2 regions of the Clostridium gelidum genome follow, and region 2 is predicted to be linked to the other one. Evidence: riboswitches for the same ligand, from Rfam matches in the RefSeq annotation. Region 2 holds a riboswitch; the other holds the start of a gene.
The links. A riboswitch is a leader RNA that binds a small molecule or an ion and turns the genes downstream of it on or off. The one in region 2 is predicted to bind cyclic di-GMP.

Region 1 (8,118 bases), 2.1 Mb from region 2:
AAAGTGGGGGGGACATTATGAAATACACTTTGAAAAGGATTCTTGAAAAGCCATTTTTGCATAGTAAAAACAATATAGTTACTCAAAAAAAATTAAATTCTAGGCTTGAAGATAAATTACAATATGCAATTAGAATAATAGAATATATTGACCTTGGATTTGTAAGATGCTCATACCCAGATTTTAAAATTATATATATGAATCAAAAGAGTTGTAATTATATTCAAAAATCTTATCTTAAAGCAGAGTTGCCATCCTATTTTATAGGAAAAAATTATATTGATTACCTTCCTATAGATGAAAAAGCTAAATTAATTATGGAAATTGAAAATATGATTCAGAAAAAAGATGACTCTGTTTTTCGTCATGCAAATTATATTATCCAAGGAGAGGAAACATTTTTTAAAATTATGTATCGACCTTTATTTGAATTGAATGATCAAGTTAAAGAGATAACTATTATCTATATAGATGTGACCGAAGAGATGAAAGCTAAGAATAAAATTGAAAAAACCATAAAAATGCGGGATGAATTATTTGTGAATGTATCACATGAGCTTAAGACTCCTTTGAATGTGATTTTCAGTACAAATCAATTAATAGAATTTTATTTAAGAAATGATTTATTTAAAGATAATAAGGAAAAAGTATTCAGCGGTGTTAGTATAATTAAAAAAAATTGTTACAAGTTAACAAAGCTTATCAATAATATAATAGATTCATCTAAAATAGATTGCGGATTTTTGAAATTAAATTTATCTAATGAAAATATAGTTGAGATTGTAGAAGATAGTATCCAATCTGTAACAGAACATATTAAAAGCAAGGGGATAAATATTGTTTTTGATACAAATACAGAGGAAAAAATTATTGCCTGTGACGCTGAAAAGATTGAGAGAATTATTCTAAACCTTATTTCTAATGCAATTAAATTCACAAACAAAGATGGTTATATATTTGTAAACTTAATTGATAAAGGCAATACTGTTGAAATATCAGTAGAAGATACTGGAATAGGAATTGATAAAAAAAACTTGGACAGAATATTTGAAAGATTTCATCAAGTTGATAAATCACTTTCACGTAATACTGAAGGAAGTGGCATTGGACTAGCTTTAGTAAAATCACTTGTGGAAATGCATGGAGGTAAAATAAGTGCTGATAGTAACTTTGATAAAGGAAGTGTGTTTAAAATAGAGCTTCCTGCAAAGACTGTAGAAGAAACAGAATCCACTGTGCAAACTAAACCTATTGATAATAAAAATGATATGATTAACATTGAATTTTCTGATATATAGATACACCTAAAGTTAAGGTCAATGAAAAAAGAAGTTAGATAGACAAAAAAATATACAATTGCGAGTGTAAGAGGGGGATTGACGAATGATGAAATATTTGCAATCTAAAACAGTTAAGATGGCTTTATCAGCAACAATAGCAATAATTATATCAAATTATTTGGGATTACAATTTGGGGTAACCTCAGGCATAATTGCAATACTCAGTATTCAAGATACCAAGAAAGAGGCTCTACTGGTTGGTGGGAAAAGAATAATTTCATCTACTATAGCTATACTCTTATCTTATGCTATTTATATGCTTCTTGGAAATAATCCTATTTTATTTGGATTGTTTCTACTTATCTTTATACCAACAACGAAGGTTTTAAAAATAAGCGAGGGAATGGTTATTGGAGCTGTATTATCAACACATCTTTTAATGAGTACAAATATTAATTTAACTTGGATTATAAATGAGTCCAAGCTAAATGCAATAGGTATTGGAGTTGCAATGTTGTTTAATTTGTATTCCGTATCATTAGAAGATAACTTTGAAAAAAATAAAGCAAGGATAGAAGATTATTTTCGAGCAATATTATCTGATATGGCAGTAAGCTTAGTTACTCAAGCAGTGCCAGTTTATGAACAAGAAGTATTCCTGAGCGTTGAAAAATTAATTAAGAATACTAAAGTCATGGCACAAATAATAAATAACAATCATTTATTTAAGAGTAATGATTATTATGTGAGTTACATAGATATGAGAACAATACAGTTAGAGGCTATAAAAAGAATGCAAAGGCATTTTTCAAGATTTTATATGAAATATGAGCAAACTAGAATATTGTCAGAGTTTACTAATGATGTGGCATTAAATATTCATGAAGACAATGATTGTGTTGAACTCATTAATAAATTAACTTTACTTAGAAAAGATTATGAAAATATGGAGCTACCAAAGAATAGAACTGAATTTGAAAATAGAGCGTTATTATTTCAATTTTTAAATGATTTAGAGGATTTTTTAATTATTAAGAAAGAATTTAAAGAATCTTTTCAAGCCCGATAATAAGTGGTGAATCTAAAAGAAAGATACAAAAGAATAAAAACTACTTAATTGTAAAAATATAATTAAGTAGTTTTTATTTTTGCGGATATGGTTTAATTTTCAAATTTTATATAAATGATGACTATTAATACAAAATATGTTATATTATACACATCTTATAAATATAAAAAAGGAGGTTAAGGTTGGCTATCAAGAACAAAGTTAAATATTTTATATAGCTAACTAAAATGCAAAATGAATAATATATTAAAACCAAATATAACTAATATAAAGATAAGAGATATAGAAGTTTATCATGGTTCAGAAGTTGTAGATAATTCGCGCTATATTGATCATTTTAAAAAACAAGGAAAGGATATTACTCACTTTTTAGAAGATGTTGCTGGAAGAAAAAATAGATATTTAATTGATGAAAAAAGCGAAAATAGCCTTACTATGGCAATAGAATCATGTAAGAAAGTTTTGGAAAAATCAAACCTTGAAGGAAAAGATATTGATATGATTATCTTTTCTAGTGTACTTCCTCAATATGTTTCTCCACCATGTTCAATCATAATTCATAATACTATCAAAGGAAAAATGGAGTGCTTTTGTCAAGATATTAATTTAAATTGTGCTGGAATGACAAATTCTCTAGATTTTATTTACCGATATATGTCAGCAAACAGTAATGTTGAGAGAGTTTTACTTGTTGGAAGTGATTTTTTAAATTTTCAAATATCACCTGATGATGATGCTTGTTATGGACAATTTGGGGATGCTTCATGTGCGTTAATACTTGAAAGAACTGAGGAAGACTGTGGATTAATCGATAGTAAAGTTGTTGTTCATTCTGATGGCGTTTCTGATATAGTCTTTCCTAAATGTGGCTTTTCAAATATATTTGAAGGAAAGAAAGAAGATTTTCTAGCCTCTTGGTCTGTAGAAGAATGTCCTTGGTTAGAAACTGCTATAACTAGTATGAGTAATTTATTAAAGGAAAATGACTTAAAAGTAAGTGATATTTCTATGTTTTGTTTATCTCAATATACATATAAAAACATAGAGCATCTTAGAGAAAAACTAGATATACCTGAAAAAAATAGTATATATATAGGTAATACTTATGGCTATACTGGTACAACAAGTCCATTTATTGCATTATATACGGCTATAAATAATGGACAAGTTCGTCGTGGTGACTATGTTATGCTTTGGACTGTTGGAGCTGGTTATATCCATATATCTGTATTACTAAAATATTAACGTTTATCTATTTGTTAATTATTATATAAAAAACAAAATTATATATGAAATACTAATAGATAGACGCAAAACCTATCTTTTATATAATTTTTGTTAATAATTATTTTTAATGATAATTTATGTATATTATGATATATTGGTTTTAAGGAAAATATTACAATTTTGTATTAAAATGATATAAGTATAAAATATTTGAGTAATTTACAGTTGGATTTTAATTATGAACAAGAGGTGTATTAAAATGACATTACTTAATGAGACTATTGGATCATATACTAATAAAATATTCAAAAAGTTTGAAGACAAAGAAGCTGTAGTGTATATAGAAGATAACAGACGTTTTACATTCAAAAAGCTTAACTTTGAAGTAGATATGATAGCTAAAAGTTTAATATCTATTGGAATAAAGAAAGGTGATCACGTAGCTTTGCTATCATGTAATTCGCCAGAATGGATAATAGTGTTTTTAGCTACATTAAAAATAGGTGCTGTATCCGTCTGCTTAAGCTATTCATCAACTGAGGAAGAAATCGATTATATGCTAAAGCAATCTGATTCAACAATATTAATTGTAAGTGATAAAGATATGATTGAAAAAGTTGATTTAGAGAAATTCACTTATCTTAAAATAACGTTGAAAATAAAAACTTTATTTAACTTAGGTTTTATAATGTCTCAAATGAAGAACGTATTAAATGATGATCTTATGAATATTGCAAATGATGTTTCTCAAAATGATTTGGCTACAATTTTATATACATCAGGAACTACTGGAAAGCCAAAAGGAGTTATGTTTACACATAGTGCTGTTTTAAATGGTCCTCTTTCTTTTAGTAAAAATTATGGTTATACATCAAAAGATACGATTCTAGTTACACTACCATTGAATCATATATTGGGGGGGAAATATACGGCACTTCTTGGACTTCTATCTGGAAGTACAATAGTATTAATGAAAAAATTTAAAACAGACGTTGCGCTTAAAGCAATTGAAACCGAAAAATGTACTGGCTTTCATGGAGTTCCAACAATGTATCAATATTTAATAAGTAAATGTAATTCATATGACTTATCAAGTTTGAGAGTAGGGATGATTGCAGGAGCAGTTTCGTCTGAAACACTTATGAAAGATATAATGGAACATCTTCACATTACTGAATTAAGCAATACTTTTGGACAAACTGAAACTCTTGGAGTAACTCAAACTCCAATTTATGATAAAAATCATCCAAAAGTAAATACTGTTGGTAGACCAGTTGAACATGTGGAGATAAAAATATGTGATTTAAAAACTGGACATACACTTCCACCAAATGTGGAAGGTGAGTTATGTGTAAAAAGTCCTTATAGTATGCTTGGATATTATAATAATCCTATTGCAACAAATGTTACGGTTATAGATAATTGGGTGCATACAGGTGATATTGCATTTATAGATGAAGATGGGTATTTATCTATAAAGGGACGAATAAAAGATGTAATAATTAGAGGTGGAGAAAATATTTCTCCAACAGATATTGAAAATCATCTTATTAAACACTCTGAAATTGAAAATGCAATAATTGTTGGTATTCCAGATGAAACTCTTGGGGAAGAAATAGTTGCTTTTATTAAAGTTAAAAAACCTTCTATCTTAACTAAAGAAGATATATTTGAATTTTTATCTGGGAAAATCTCAAAATATAAATTCCCTAAGCATATAGAATTTATAGATACATTTCCATTAACATCTACTGGGAAAATCAAACGAAATTCACTAAAACAAATTGCAATTGAAAGAATTAATCCTATTGTATTCGCTGAAGTTGCAATTAATTAAAGAAGAAGGAATAGCTGAAAATAATTAATATATAATATAAATTGATAATAGCAAAATTATCAAAAGGTAAGGTCGCAAAGCCGTGGGTCTAAAGAAAAGTATTTTCTATGATTGCCAGGTTACCAAATTATACGTATAAGAATCGATATATATACTTATATTTGGGTATGTATTATTAATTAATAATAAACACCTTTAATTTGCAAAAAAAGAATGGAAATGATATGATTAAAAAGGAAAAATAGGATAAAATAACATAATATAAGTAATGTAAACATTATATGATATAATATGTACACTATTTATGTTATGCAAATTAATTACATAAATATACAAAATTTTAAAAATACCTAGGAGGTAACAATGAATACAGAAGAAAGCTCTATAATAACTTTTAATAAAAAAACCCTTAAATTTGTACTAATATTTTATGTGGCATTGTGTACTATGGCATTATTATTTTTTAGCGCATTAAAATTGTTTGGATTTAATGATAGTATAAATATAAATTCTTTGATTATTCAAGGAATAGCTGTTTTAATTTATGCTATAGTACTTCGAATATGTTATAAATGTACACTTACTGAAAATGGTTTCAACATAAAAGCGTTTAAGATAACAAAGATTATGATTTTAATATTAACTTATTTTCAGTATTTATTTTTGAATTTTACGATGCATTTAAATTCCATATGGTTTATGATTTTCTATTTCGTCATTCTTGGAGCATTATTTTTTGATTTAAAAATGATTACGATATCAATAATTTTAAGTATTATTTGTCAAATAGTAGTAGTTGCAAATAATCCTTCAATTTTTTTAGATAATCAATTTCATATAGCAGAAGTAGCTATGAGAATAATTACTATTTCTTTAACTTTATCAATAATCTTTATGGTTGTATATTTTGCAGCTAAGCTATTAGAATCAATTGGTGAAAAAGAAATTGAAATCAAAGAAGAAAATCAAAAATTATTATATTTATTTAAAAATATAGGTGAAATGTCTACTTCTGTTTTGGAATCAAGTGAAAACTTAAGTGTTGCTATTGAAGAGCAAACAAGTTCACTTCTGGAAGTTTCAGCAACAAGCCATTCGGTATCAAAAGCTTCTGATGAAATGCTTGATAAATCAAATAAGAATAAAGAGATATTAAGCACTTTATTAAGTGCTAATGAGGTAGTTGTGAGTAGAACAAAAGATAGTGAGGATAAAATAAAGGAATTTATCAATATGACAGATAAAAACCAGATATCTTTAAATGATACTCTCGTAATTATTAATGATATAAAAGATAGTATAGAAGATACGTTTGAGTCTACAAAAGAGCTGGAACAAAAATCACGACAAGTAGATGAAATATTAACTCTTATTGGAGATATATCAGAACAAACAAATCTTCTTGCTTTAAATGCATCAATTGAAGCAGCAAGAGCAGGTGAATATGGTAAAGGGTTTGCAGTAGTAGCAGAAGAAATAAAAACATTAGCTGAAGGAACAAAGGAATCACTTACTCAAGTAAGTTCAATTGTAGGTGAGTTAAAAAGTAAAATTAACATAGTTCAAGAACAAATGACTCATAACAACGAAAAATCTCAAGCGGGAAATAATATTATTAATGAAACAGTTCAAGGATTAAATAGTATGACTTCGGATTTGAAATTATTTAGTAATAATATTATGGATATAAGTAAAGCTTCTACTACATTACTTACAGAAACTAAAAATGTAGTTAAATTTAATGAAGAAGTAGGCAATATAACAAAAGATACAATATCAAAATATGAAATGGTAACAGAAGCAGTAACACAAAGTGCTTCTACTAGTGAAGAAATTGAGGCTAGTATTAATGAACTTAGAAATGTTGCTGAAGATATGAATAAACTTATTAAATAAATTGTATAAAAAACAACTATCAGAATATATATACATAGAAAATAAAAACTACTCAGTTATCATAATTGAGTAGTTTTTTTATAGAAAAAAATTAAAATAATATGTTTACCTTTTAGCAGACTTAATAGGTATATATATGGTACCATTATCTTATAGGGATGTAGGAAACATAATGGTTAAGAAGGAATGAGTGTTAATTAGGATAATATAGTATATGTTGATTTTACATAAGAATTGGTTAGCGAAATGAATGTAGGTGCAGTTTATGAAAGTATGATTTTACAAAGTATTACTAATACACTTGGAACTTATTATGGTGTGGAAAAAGTATATATTACAATAGAAGGAGAACTTTATGGATCAGGCCATATTATAAAGGAAAAAGGTGAAACTTTTACTGTGGATTAAAAAAAGTGTTGAATTAAAATCTGAATAAGTTTAATGCTTCGTCATATTATTTTAATTTTACAATCATAGGTTTAATAGGAACACTCGTAGCAGATTTAATTTTAAAGTGACTAATATAGAGAATTAATAAGGGGAGAAAATATTTATGTACGATTATCCATTATACAGACCACCTAGTGAAGGAAATAGCCTTATAATACAAGCAACTTTAGGATGCTCTCATAATAAATGTAGCTTTTGTAATATGTATAAATCCAAGAAATTTACAATAAAAGCAATAGAAGATATTAAAAATGATATAAGTTGTTTTAGACAAAAATATGAACATGTAGAAAGAATATTTTTAGCTGATGGAGATGCTTTGATACTTAAAACAGAGGATTTAAAGGGAATATTAGTAT
Region 2 (8,118 bases):
TCATCATCACTAAGAGTGAAACATTGAAATAATCCAGAAGTTAATCTTCCATCAGAAAATATATAAATGTATCTATCATTCATTTCATCAGATAAATCTACTTCAATTTTATGTTTATATAGTCTAAATATGATATCACCTTTCTTTATAAATATAGGGAATATACTTGAAAAAAGCATTGATATATTATTGTCTTCCTGATCAATTAATCCAGAGAAGTCATTTTCATTAAGTTTCATTACAATTTCATCTGTAAATATACTGTTTTTTATTTCTTTACTCAGTTTTAATTTTAATCTTTGTTCCCTTCCTTCAATTAATAAATTATCAATAGAATTGAATAACTTATTAATTAGGCCTATTCCTTTTGAGGAATTGTTTTTATTATCAATCATAATAATACCTCCATAAATAATTTAATTAAAAAATATTGAAAATAAATTTCAAAGTATAGGTGCTATCAGTACTGTCATAATTCCTGAAATCGCAATAGTTAAACTGCTCATAGCGCCTTCAGTTTCACCTATTTCCATAGCTTTAGCTGTTCCAACAGCATGTAATCCACTACCCATAGCAATTGCCATAGCTACTTTATCATTTATCTTTAATATTTTATACAAGAATTGTCCAATAATAGAACCTAATATTCCAAATCATTTTAGTTTTAACAATGCCAGAAGATAAGGCTAAGAAAAGAAAATTTAATTCAAGAACGGTACCTGGTATAGGTAATCTAAAAAACACTTGTATAATCACACATAAAAAATATGCTATCAAAATAATCATTAATTGCTTTAGATATTTCAAAAAAATCAATTCCTCTATAAAATAATTATTGGTATAGTGGTCAGACTAATTAATGCTAATATATCATATATCCGTGGAATAATTCAACCATCATTATTCCACTGATATACATTTTATTAAGCCTTTTGCATAGTCAGAATCTTTTGCTTTGTTATTTATTATGTTTAAAAATTGTTATTTTTCATTATTCGGACTAACATCTCCTCATACACGTTTTTTTTAAAAAATAACACACGTCTAGTTATTTTTTTCTAACTAAACGTGTGTTATATAGTGTCGTGTGTTGAGTACCTATCCTAGTATCTAAACGCTGTGGCGGAGAGAATTGGATTCGAAAGCTTTCTCAGTATTTCCACAACTCTGGTGTTTTCAACGTCTGTGAGTTTTTATCTCATTATCTGATTACAATTTTGATTACAAAAAATATGGTAGATTACAATTTCTAGTGGTAAATTGCGGTTAATCTATATTTATTTTCTTCCCTTCAAACTTATCAAACCACACTTGTAACTTTTCTTTATTTACTTCGATTGGTTTTCTCCCTCTATACTTTCCCTCAGCTTTTGCAATTGAAATACTTTCCTTCTTCCTTGCTAACATATACTCACGTTCAAGTTGAGTAACTTGGCTTCAAATACAGTTAACATCCCCAATTCTGTTGGAGTACAGTCTATTAGCATAGTTTCCTAAATCAAATTCAACCTTTTATATAATTTTATTATTTACTTGGAAATTTATTCAGTAGTATTTTATGGGAAATAAAAAGTACCTAACTAAGCAGATACTTTTTATTATAATTATAACAGTTTAATTTTAACGTATTAAACACTTTAATATTTTATTATTTCAAATTTTAAACTTAGATATCTCTTCCATTAATTTTTCTGAACTTGCTTTAACTTTCAAAGATTCCTCTAATACATCAGTAGATTTACTATTTACGTCTGAAACTCTGTTTGCTATATCTGTAGTACCTCCAGCCCCCTCACTAGCTGCTTGTGCCACTCCATCTATGGTCATTAGCACATCACTTATTGAGGCTAAAAGTTCTTCAGAAGTTGAACTAAATTCTGTTACGAGATTATCAATAAACTCTGCATCTCTACTATATTTATGCGCTGTATTAAGCATAGTCTCATAATCATTTTTTACATCTGTATCCATAAATATTAATAATCTATTTGAGCTTTCAGAAAGATTTACCACTGATTCTGTAACTTTAGTTGTTGTATTTTGAATTTCTATTACTGTATTCTTTGATTGTTCTGCAAGTTTTCTTATCTCATCAGCTACAACTGAAAATCCTTTTCCTGCCTCTCCCGCTCTTGCAGCTTCAATAGCAGCATTTAGTGCAAGAAGGTTTGTTTGCGATGATATATTCATTATAGATTCTAAAAGTACATTTATCTGCTCTACGACTTTTGATGATTCAATGGCTTTTTCTAATTCTATCTTTGTATTTGCAAATATTTCATTAGATTTTTTTTGTGAATATTGTACACTCTGCTTTGTTTCTTCTGCTCTTTTATTAATTTCTCCTGCTTCAATTGCACCTTTTTGTGAATTTTCTTCAATAGAGTGAACTGCACTTTCAATTTGCTGTGAAGTAGCCATCATTTCTTCTGCTGATGCAGCTGTTTCCTCCATACTTGCTGCTAATTCCTGTGTTGTAGCTGAAGTTCCCTCAATCTGCTGAACCAATTCATGCATGTTTTTTTTCTCTAATTCTGTACATTCTAATACGAACGTGGATTCTCGTTTAACAGATTTAATTACATCACGTACTGAACGTTGCATTGTATCAACAGATTTTGCTAAAATTCCTGTCTCGTCTTTATTTTTTAAGAGTGATTCAGAAATATCTTTAGTAAAATCTCCTCCCGCCATAATTTTAAGATGCTCTGCCATGGAAATAATAGGTTTTGTAATTGCCTTTGAAAATAATATACCATAGGCTATTCCTATCAATAAAAAAATTATAGCAATAACTAAAACAGATATTTTTAGTGAGTCTAACCCTGACAAAATCTCATTTTGAGGTATTGTTACTGCTAAAAACCACTGTGTTCCATTTACAGGTGCATATCCAATATATTTAACTGCCCCATTGTAAGTATAGTGCCCAGGGCCTACCCCACCTTTTAGCATCTCTTTCTGAACATTCACCATGTCTTGCAAATTTGGATTTTTAGCAAGATTATCAAAGATATTATCCATTTTTATTACAAGATCTTTATTATAGTTTGCAATAGTTGTTCCTTTACTGTTAATCATATATGCTTTTCCAGATGCTCCAAGCACGATTTTATTTGTCATCTCACTGAGATTATTTCCATCTCTTACCTTGAAAATCACGCCTACAATTTTATCATTCCATTTTACAGGAACAGCATAGTTCATAATCATTGATCCAGGATTTGTCTTGTCTTCAATAGGATCAGATACAGATTTTTCACCTTTGATAGCCTTTTGAAAATATTCTCTATCTTTTATGCTTACAACCTTACCATTTGGTGCTATGGTATTTCCATCAATATCTGCATATGCTATATTAATATCTCCAGTTCTTTTTGCTTCTTCTTTCATGATTTTTATTTTATCATCCATTTGGACGCTAGGGTCTCTAATTTTATCATTTGATGCAAGGACTTCAAGTGATGTCCACTGTTCTGCAAGAGATTTTTCTACGGCATAAGTACCTTGCTGAGCCAATTGCGGCAATTCCATGTCTACATTTGAAATTAGAATATTTGATGTAATAAAATATGAAGAGATCCCAAACCCAATGCAAACAATTAATAATAAAAGACTGATTGCTAAGACAATTTTTATTCTTATACTTTTCATTTAAATCCCCTCCTCAATTTTAGTAGGTTTTGTAAAATACTCTTTCAAACTTTTATCTTAACTTCTTTGTTTAATTGACTATCTTTAAATTTTTTCTTTCATTATCCATTTTCTATATAAATTTCTTTCTGTTCTTTTCTCTTTTTCTTTCATTTAATACATTATTCTACACAAATACTTTATTTCCTCTATTTTTATGTAATTTTTTCGACATTTATTGTTTCATTTAAATTTATTTTATCAAATCAAACGAATATTTGATATATTATCTTTTATTTTGTTATTGATGTTTTAAAAATTAAACTTTACCATTGTTTGTTGTTATATTTCTTCTCCATTTGAATTGTTTTTCTCATAAAATACACTTCCTCTTCTAAAAATAAGGTAATGTATAACAAAAAAAACTATACACGTTCTCCTCATTTCTAAGAAAAAATCGTGTATAGTTTATATTCAACTAAAAATTATATTAACTGGGTAAAAAGTGGCGTGATAATGCATTATAAAAAATTCATAAATCACAATTAAGTTACTCCTTTAAAAATAATTCTTACAACTACTTAATTATTAAATAATATCTAACTTTCTAATAAACTTCAATATTGTTACAAAATATTAATAATTCACCTATAATTATTGTCTCCAATAGTTCATTATATAATCCTATATAGTTAATCAACTTAAAACATAGCTATATTTTTATTGCTGACTCGAAGAACTTAGTAAAAGTTAGATTAAAAAATAGAAAATCAAACACTAACCACCAAAGCTTGACTTAAATAATAATAACGCTTAAATTTATTCTTATAATTGTAAAACAAAAAAAGCTTGTTTATAATTTAAATTCCTAAAAATAATTATAAACAAGCTATTATAAATTATACTTTAAATTTAGCTATAATACTTCCCAAATCTTCAGACATCTGAGATAAAATCTTGCTAGATGAAGCTATTTCTTCAACAGATGCTAACTGTTCTTCTGCCGCTGCTGATATTGTTTGTGTTTCATCCGCTATGTTCATGCTTATATTTTGTATATTATTTACTGAAGTAACTGATGCTTTAGTTCCAACACTTATTTCATTAATTGACTTTGATATTTCGTGAATTTGTTCAGATATTGATCTTATCATTTTAAGTATTTCACGGAAACTTGTACCTGCAACATTTACAACCGTTGCTCCTGCATCAACCTCTTTTGAGTTTTCATTCATAACTGAAACTGCACTATTAGTTTTATTTTGAACATCATTAATAATTTCAGCTATTTCTTTTGTTGCTTCTTGTGACTGTTCTGCTAATTTTCTAATTTCATCTGCTACTACACTGAACCCTTTTCCTGCTTCTCCTGCTCTTGCAGACTCTATTGCTGCATTTAATGCAAGTAGATTTGTTTGTTCTGATATGCTTTCAATTGTATCAATAATTTGTCCAATCTTAGTTGATTTTTCTTCAAGCTCACTAATAATAGATGATGTTTCATTAGTCTTCTTCTCTATTAGTTCCATTTGATTAATAGCCTTTTCTATTGCTTCTTCACCAGCATTCGCTGAAACCTCAGCATTATCTGTCAATGTTGAAACTGATTTTGTATTTTCAGATACTACATTTATTTTCTCAGATATATTTTCAACTACATTAGTAGTATCATTGGCAAATGCAAGTTGATCATCTGCACCCTGTGCCATATTAGTTACAGCAGTAGCGACAAGATTTGATGCATCTGCTGATTGTTCAGCACTTGCAGTTAATTCTTCTGATGATAACACTAATTGCTCTGATGTGTTTCCTAATTGCTTAAGTAACTCTCTAATATTCTTTGTCATCTTATCTAAAGCATTGGTTACTATTCCAAACTCACTCTTATCTTGAAGATTCTCTGATGATACTTCCATTGAAAAATTTCCTTCTGACAATGCACCTATAAATACTACAAAATCATTCAATCTCTTAGTAATACGTTTTGTTATTAGTAATCCTAATAAAATTATCAAAATTGATCCTGTGATAACTATACTTAAAAATGTTCCTACTGCAACCTTAAAATTTGATTTATCAGTATTATTTATTTCTTCAGCAATTTGTCTATTATGTTCACCAAGTTTAACCAAATCATTCATGAAAGCTTGTACATATGTATCAACATTTTTTCCATAATACTCATATGCTTCCTGATTTTTATTTTCTTTAGCTAAACTAATAACAGTTTTCCTCCCTTCTCTATACTTAGCTAAGTTATCCTCTATCTCTTTTATTTTACTTGTTTCAAATGAATCCAACTTTAAATTTTTATACTGATTCATATAATTATTAAATTCTCCGGCACGAGTATCTATATCTTTAATTAAACTATCATTTTCATTTTTATCCGTTGTTACCATAAGTCTATAAATATCTGCTGTAATAGCTCTTGCATGCACTCTAGATTCACTCAACCATTCACTAGACAATAATCTTTCATTATACATGGAATCAATACTTTTACTAGATGCTAGTAAGAAGTAATATCCAGTTGTACCTACTGCAAGTAACCCTATTAAAGAGCATACTATAAGTAATGTTAATTTTTTACCTACCTTTAAATTATTAAGCCATCTCATTTTTAATCTCCTACCCTTACTTAAAATTTCAATAAAAAAACCTGTCAACAATTAATAACTTAATTGTTGGCAGGTTGCACCACTAACTCCGAATTCTTAAGGTGCCCAAATAAAAGAAATCATCATCGTTTCCAACTTTTCATGACATTATATTACAAAATATTATAATATTCACTTATATTCTTATTATATCACCTACATATACAGATGTACATATTTTATACTATTAGTTATAATGTTTGGCTATGTTTTGTATTATTTGCAAAAAAGCGTTGCAATAAATCAAGGTATTTATCTGGATGAATTAAACTAATTTCTCCATGTCCACTTTTTGTAATGACTTTTAAAAAACTACCATTAATGGTATCGTGAAGTAGTGTTGCTGATTTTTTCATTATTGATAATTCTTTCTCACCAACTAATATTAATGTTCTTGCTTTCGTCTTGCATAATGTTGAAGATATTGAATAATCTCCATTACTTTTCGTAATATTAATTAGTGTTTCTTTTGTCATTCGTGAACTATCCTCATAATAGGTTTCAAATAATTCATATGGTACATTTAATGTTTTAGCCTGTAGTCTTGCATACCATCTTTTCTTAATTAGCCCATAGCACACATTATACATCGGTACAGTTAATGTGACTGCCATTTTCATAGGATAAACCAACGCACTTTCTATAACAGCATTCTCTGTGATACCACATTCTTGTGATATTATTTCAACAACGATTTGAGCACCAATAGAAAGACCGCAAATTGCAAAAACTTTTCCATTACAATTTTCTTTTATATAATTAATAACCTGTTCTGCGGATTTTTTTATACTTACAAAAGTATTATTCCAATCATCACCATGCCCATCAATAATAGGTGTAACAATATAATAATCCTTTTGCAATGCTTCAATTTGTGGTTTTAATGACCACCATGACAGTCCGCCACCATGAAGAAAAATGATAACTGGCATATTTTTGTTGCCAAATTCTTTAAATATCATATTTATCCCCCATCTATATATCGAATATTATATAAGTAATCTCATTTCACATTTTTTTAATTACTAAACCAGTATATCTTAAAATTGATTTTTGAATTATAGTCTGTTTATATACTATATTATAATATTAATTTCAATATAATGTATATAACTAAACAAATATCGGTTCTCTTTCTCTAAAATCAATTACCTTTGTATCATCGTGTGCTACATTACATTGAAGCATAAAGTTTTGGATTTTTACCACTTCCTTGTCATTTTCAAACAATTGTAGCCATTTAAACCAATACATATAATTGTTGATATATTTAGTTGCAACGCCATTAAACCTGTTCATCCACTTTTTAAATTTGCTGTGTACATCATTAATGTGTTGAATATGGTAAATTAATTCTTTATGTTTTCCTCTTTTTTATACCCTTTATGGTCTAATGAAAATCTTTAGTAAATTGAACATAACTATTTTAACTGCAATTTGCGGTAGTATTTGAATAACTCACAAAACATAAAAAATGCCTGAAACCTTAGTATTACTAAGCTATCAGGCATTTTTCGCATCTAACTTCATTGGCGGAGAGAAGGGGATTCGAACCCCTGATAGAGTTGCCCCTATACACGCTTTCCAGGCGTGCTCCTTCGGCCACTCGGACATCTCTCCATAAGTAGAAAACTAACATCTATGATTTTAAGTGAACCACTTACTCAGCGAACGTATGTGAGTCGAGTTTCATTTATCAATCTTTTAATGCTTTTTCATGATATCATACATACTTTTTTAATTCAACTGAATATTTTTTTATGATATAATTTCAATTATAGATAATAATTGAAGTCGTAACAAATATGCAAGCGTCTATGAGTTA

Region 1: another riboswitch for cyclic di-GMP. It lies ahead of psyc5s11_RS08195 (methyl-accepting chemotaxis protein); the one in region 2 lies ahead of psyc5s11_RS26675 (methyl-accepting chemotaxis protein).

Annotation. Positions count from the first base shown of each region.
Region 1 covers NZ_AP024849.1:1,844,729-1,852,846, forward strand. The annotation lists gene psyc5s11_RS08175 (PAS domain-containing sensor histidine kinase) at 18-1,298, shown strand; gene psyc5s11_RS08180 (aromatic acid exporter family protein) at 1,384-2,349, shown strand; gene psyc5s11_RS08185 (3-oxoacyl-[acyl-carrier-protein] synthase III C-terminal domain-containing protein) at 2,584-3,594, shown strand; gene psyc5s11_RS08190 (AMP-binding protein) at 3,836-5,413, shown strand; cyclic di-GMP riboswitch class I at 5,453-5,540, shown strand; gene psyc5s11_RS08195 (methyl-accepting chemotaxis protein) at 5,777-7,309, shown strand; gene psyc5s11_RS08200 (GerMN domain-containing protein) at 7,544-7,717, shown strand; gene psyc5s11_RS08205 (radical SAM protein) at 7,863-8,118, shown strand, end outside.
Region 2 covers NZ_AP024849.1:5,822,087-5,830,204, forward strand. The annotation lists gene psyc5s11_RS26655 (hypothetical protein) at 1-395, opposite strand, end outside; partial or broken gene psyc5s11_RS26660 (LrgB family protein) at 444-650, opposite strand; gene psyc5s11_RS26665 (hypothetical protein) at 1,267-1,407, opposite strand; gene psyc5s11_RS26670 (methyl-accepting chemotaxis protein) at 1,654-3,654, opposite strand; gene psyc5s11_RS26675 (methyl-accepting chemotaxis protein) at 4,533-6,254, opposite strand; cyclic di-GMP riboswitch class II at 6,314-6,396, opposite strand; gene psyc5s11_RS26680 (alpha/beta fold hydrolase) at 6,485-7,255, opposite strand; partial or broken gene psyc5s11_RS26685 (IS1595 family transposase) at 7,407-7,716, opposite strand; tRNA gene psyc5s11_RS26690 (tRNA-Ser) at 7,824-7,913, opposite strand.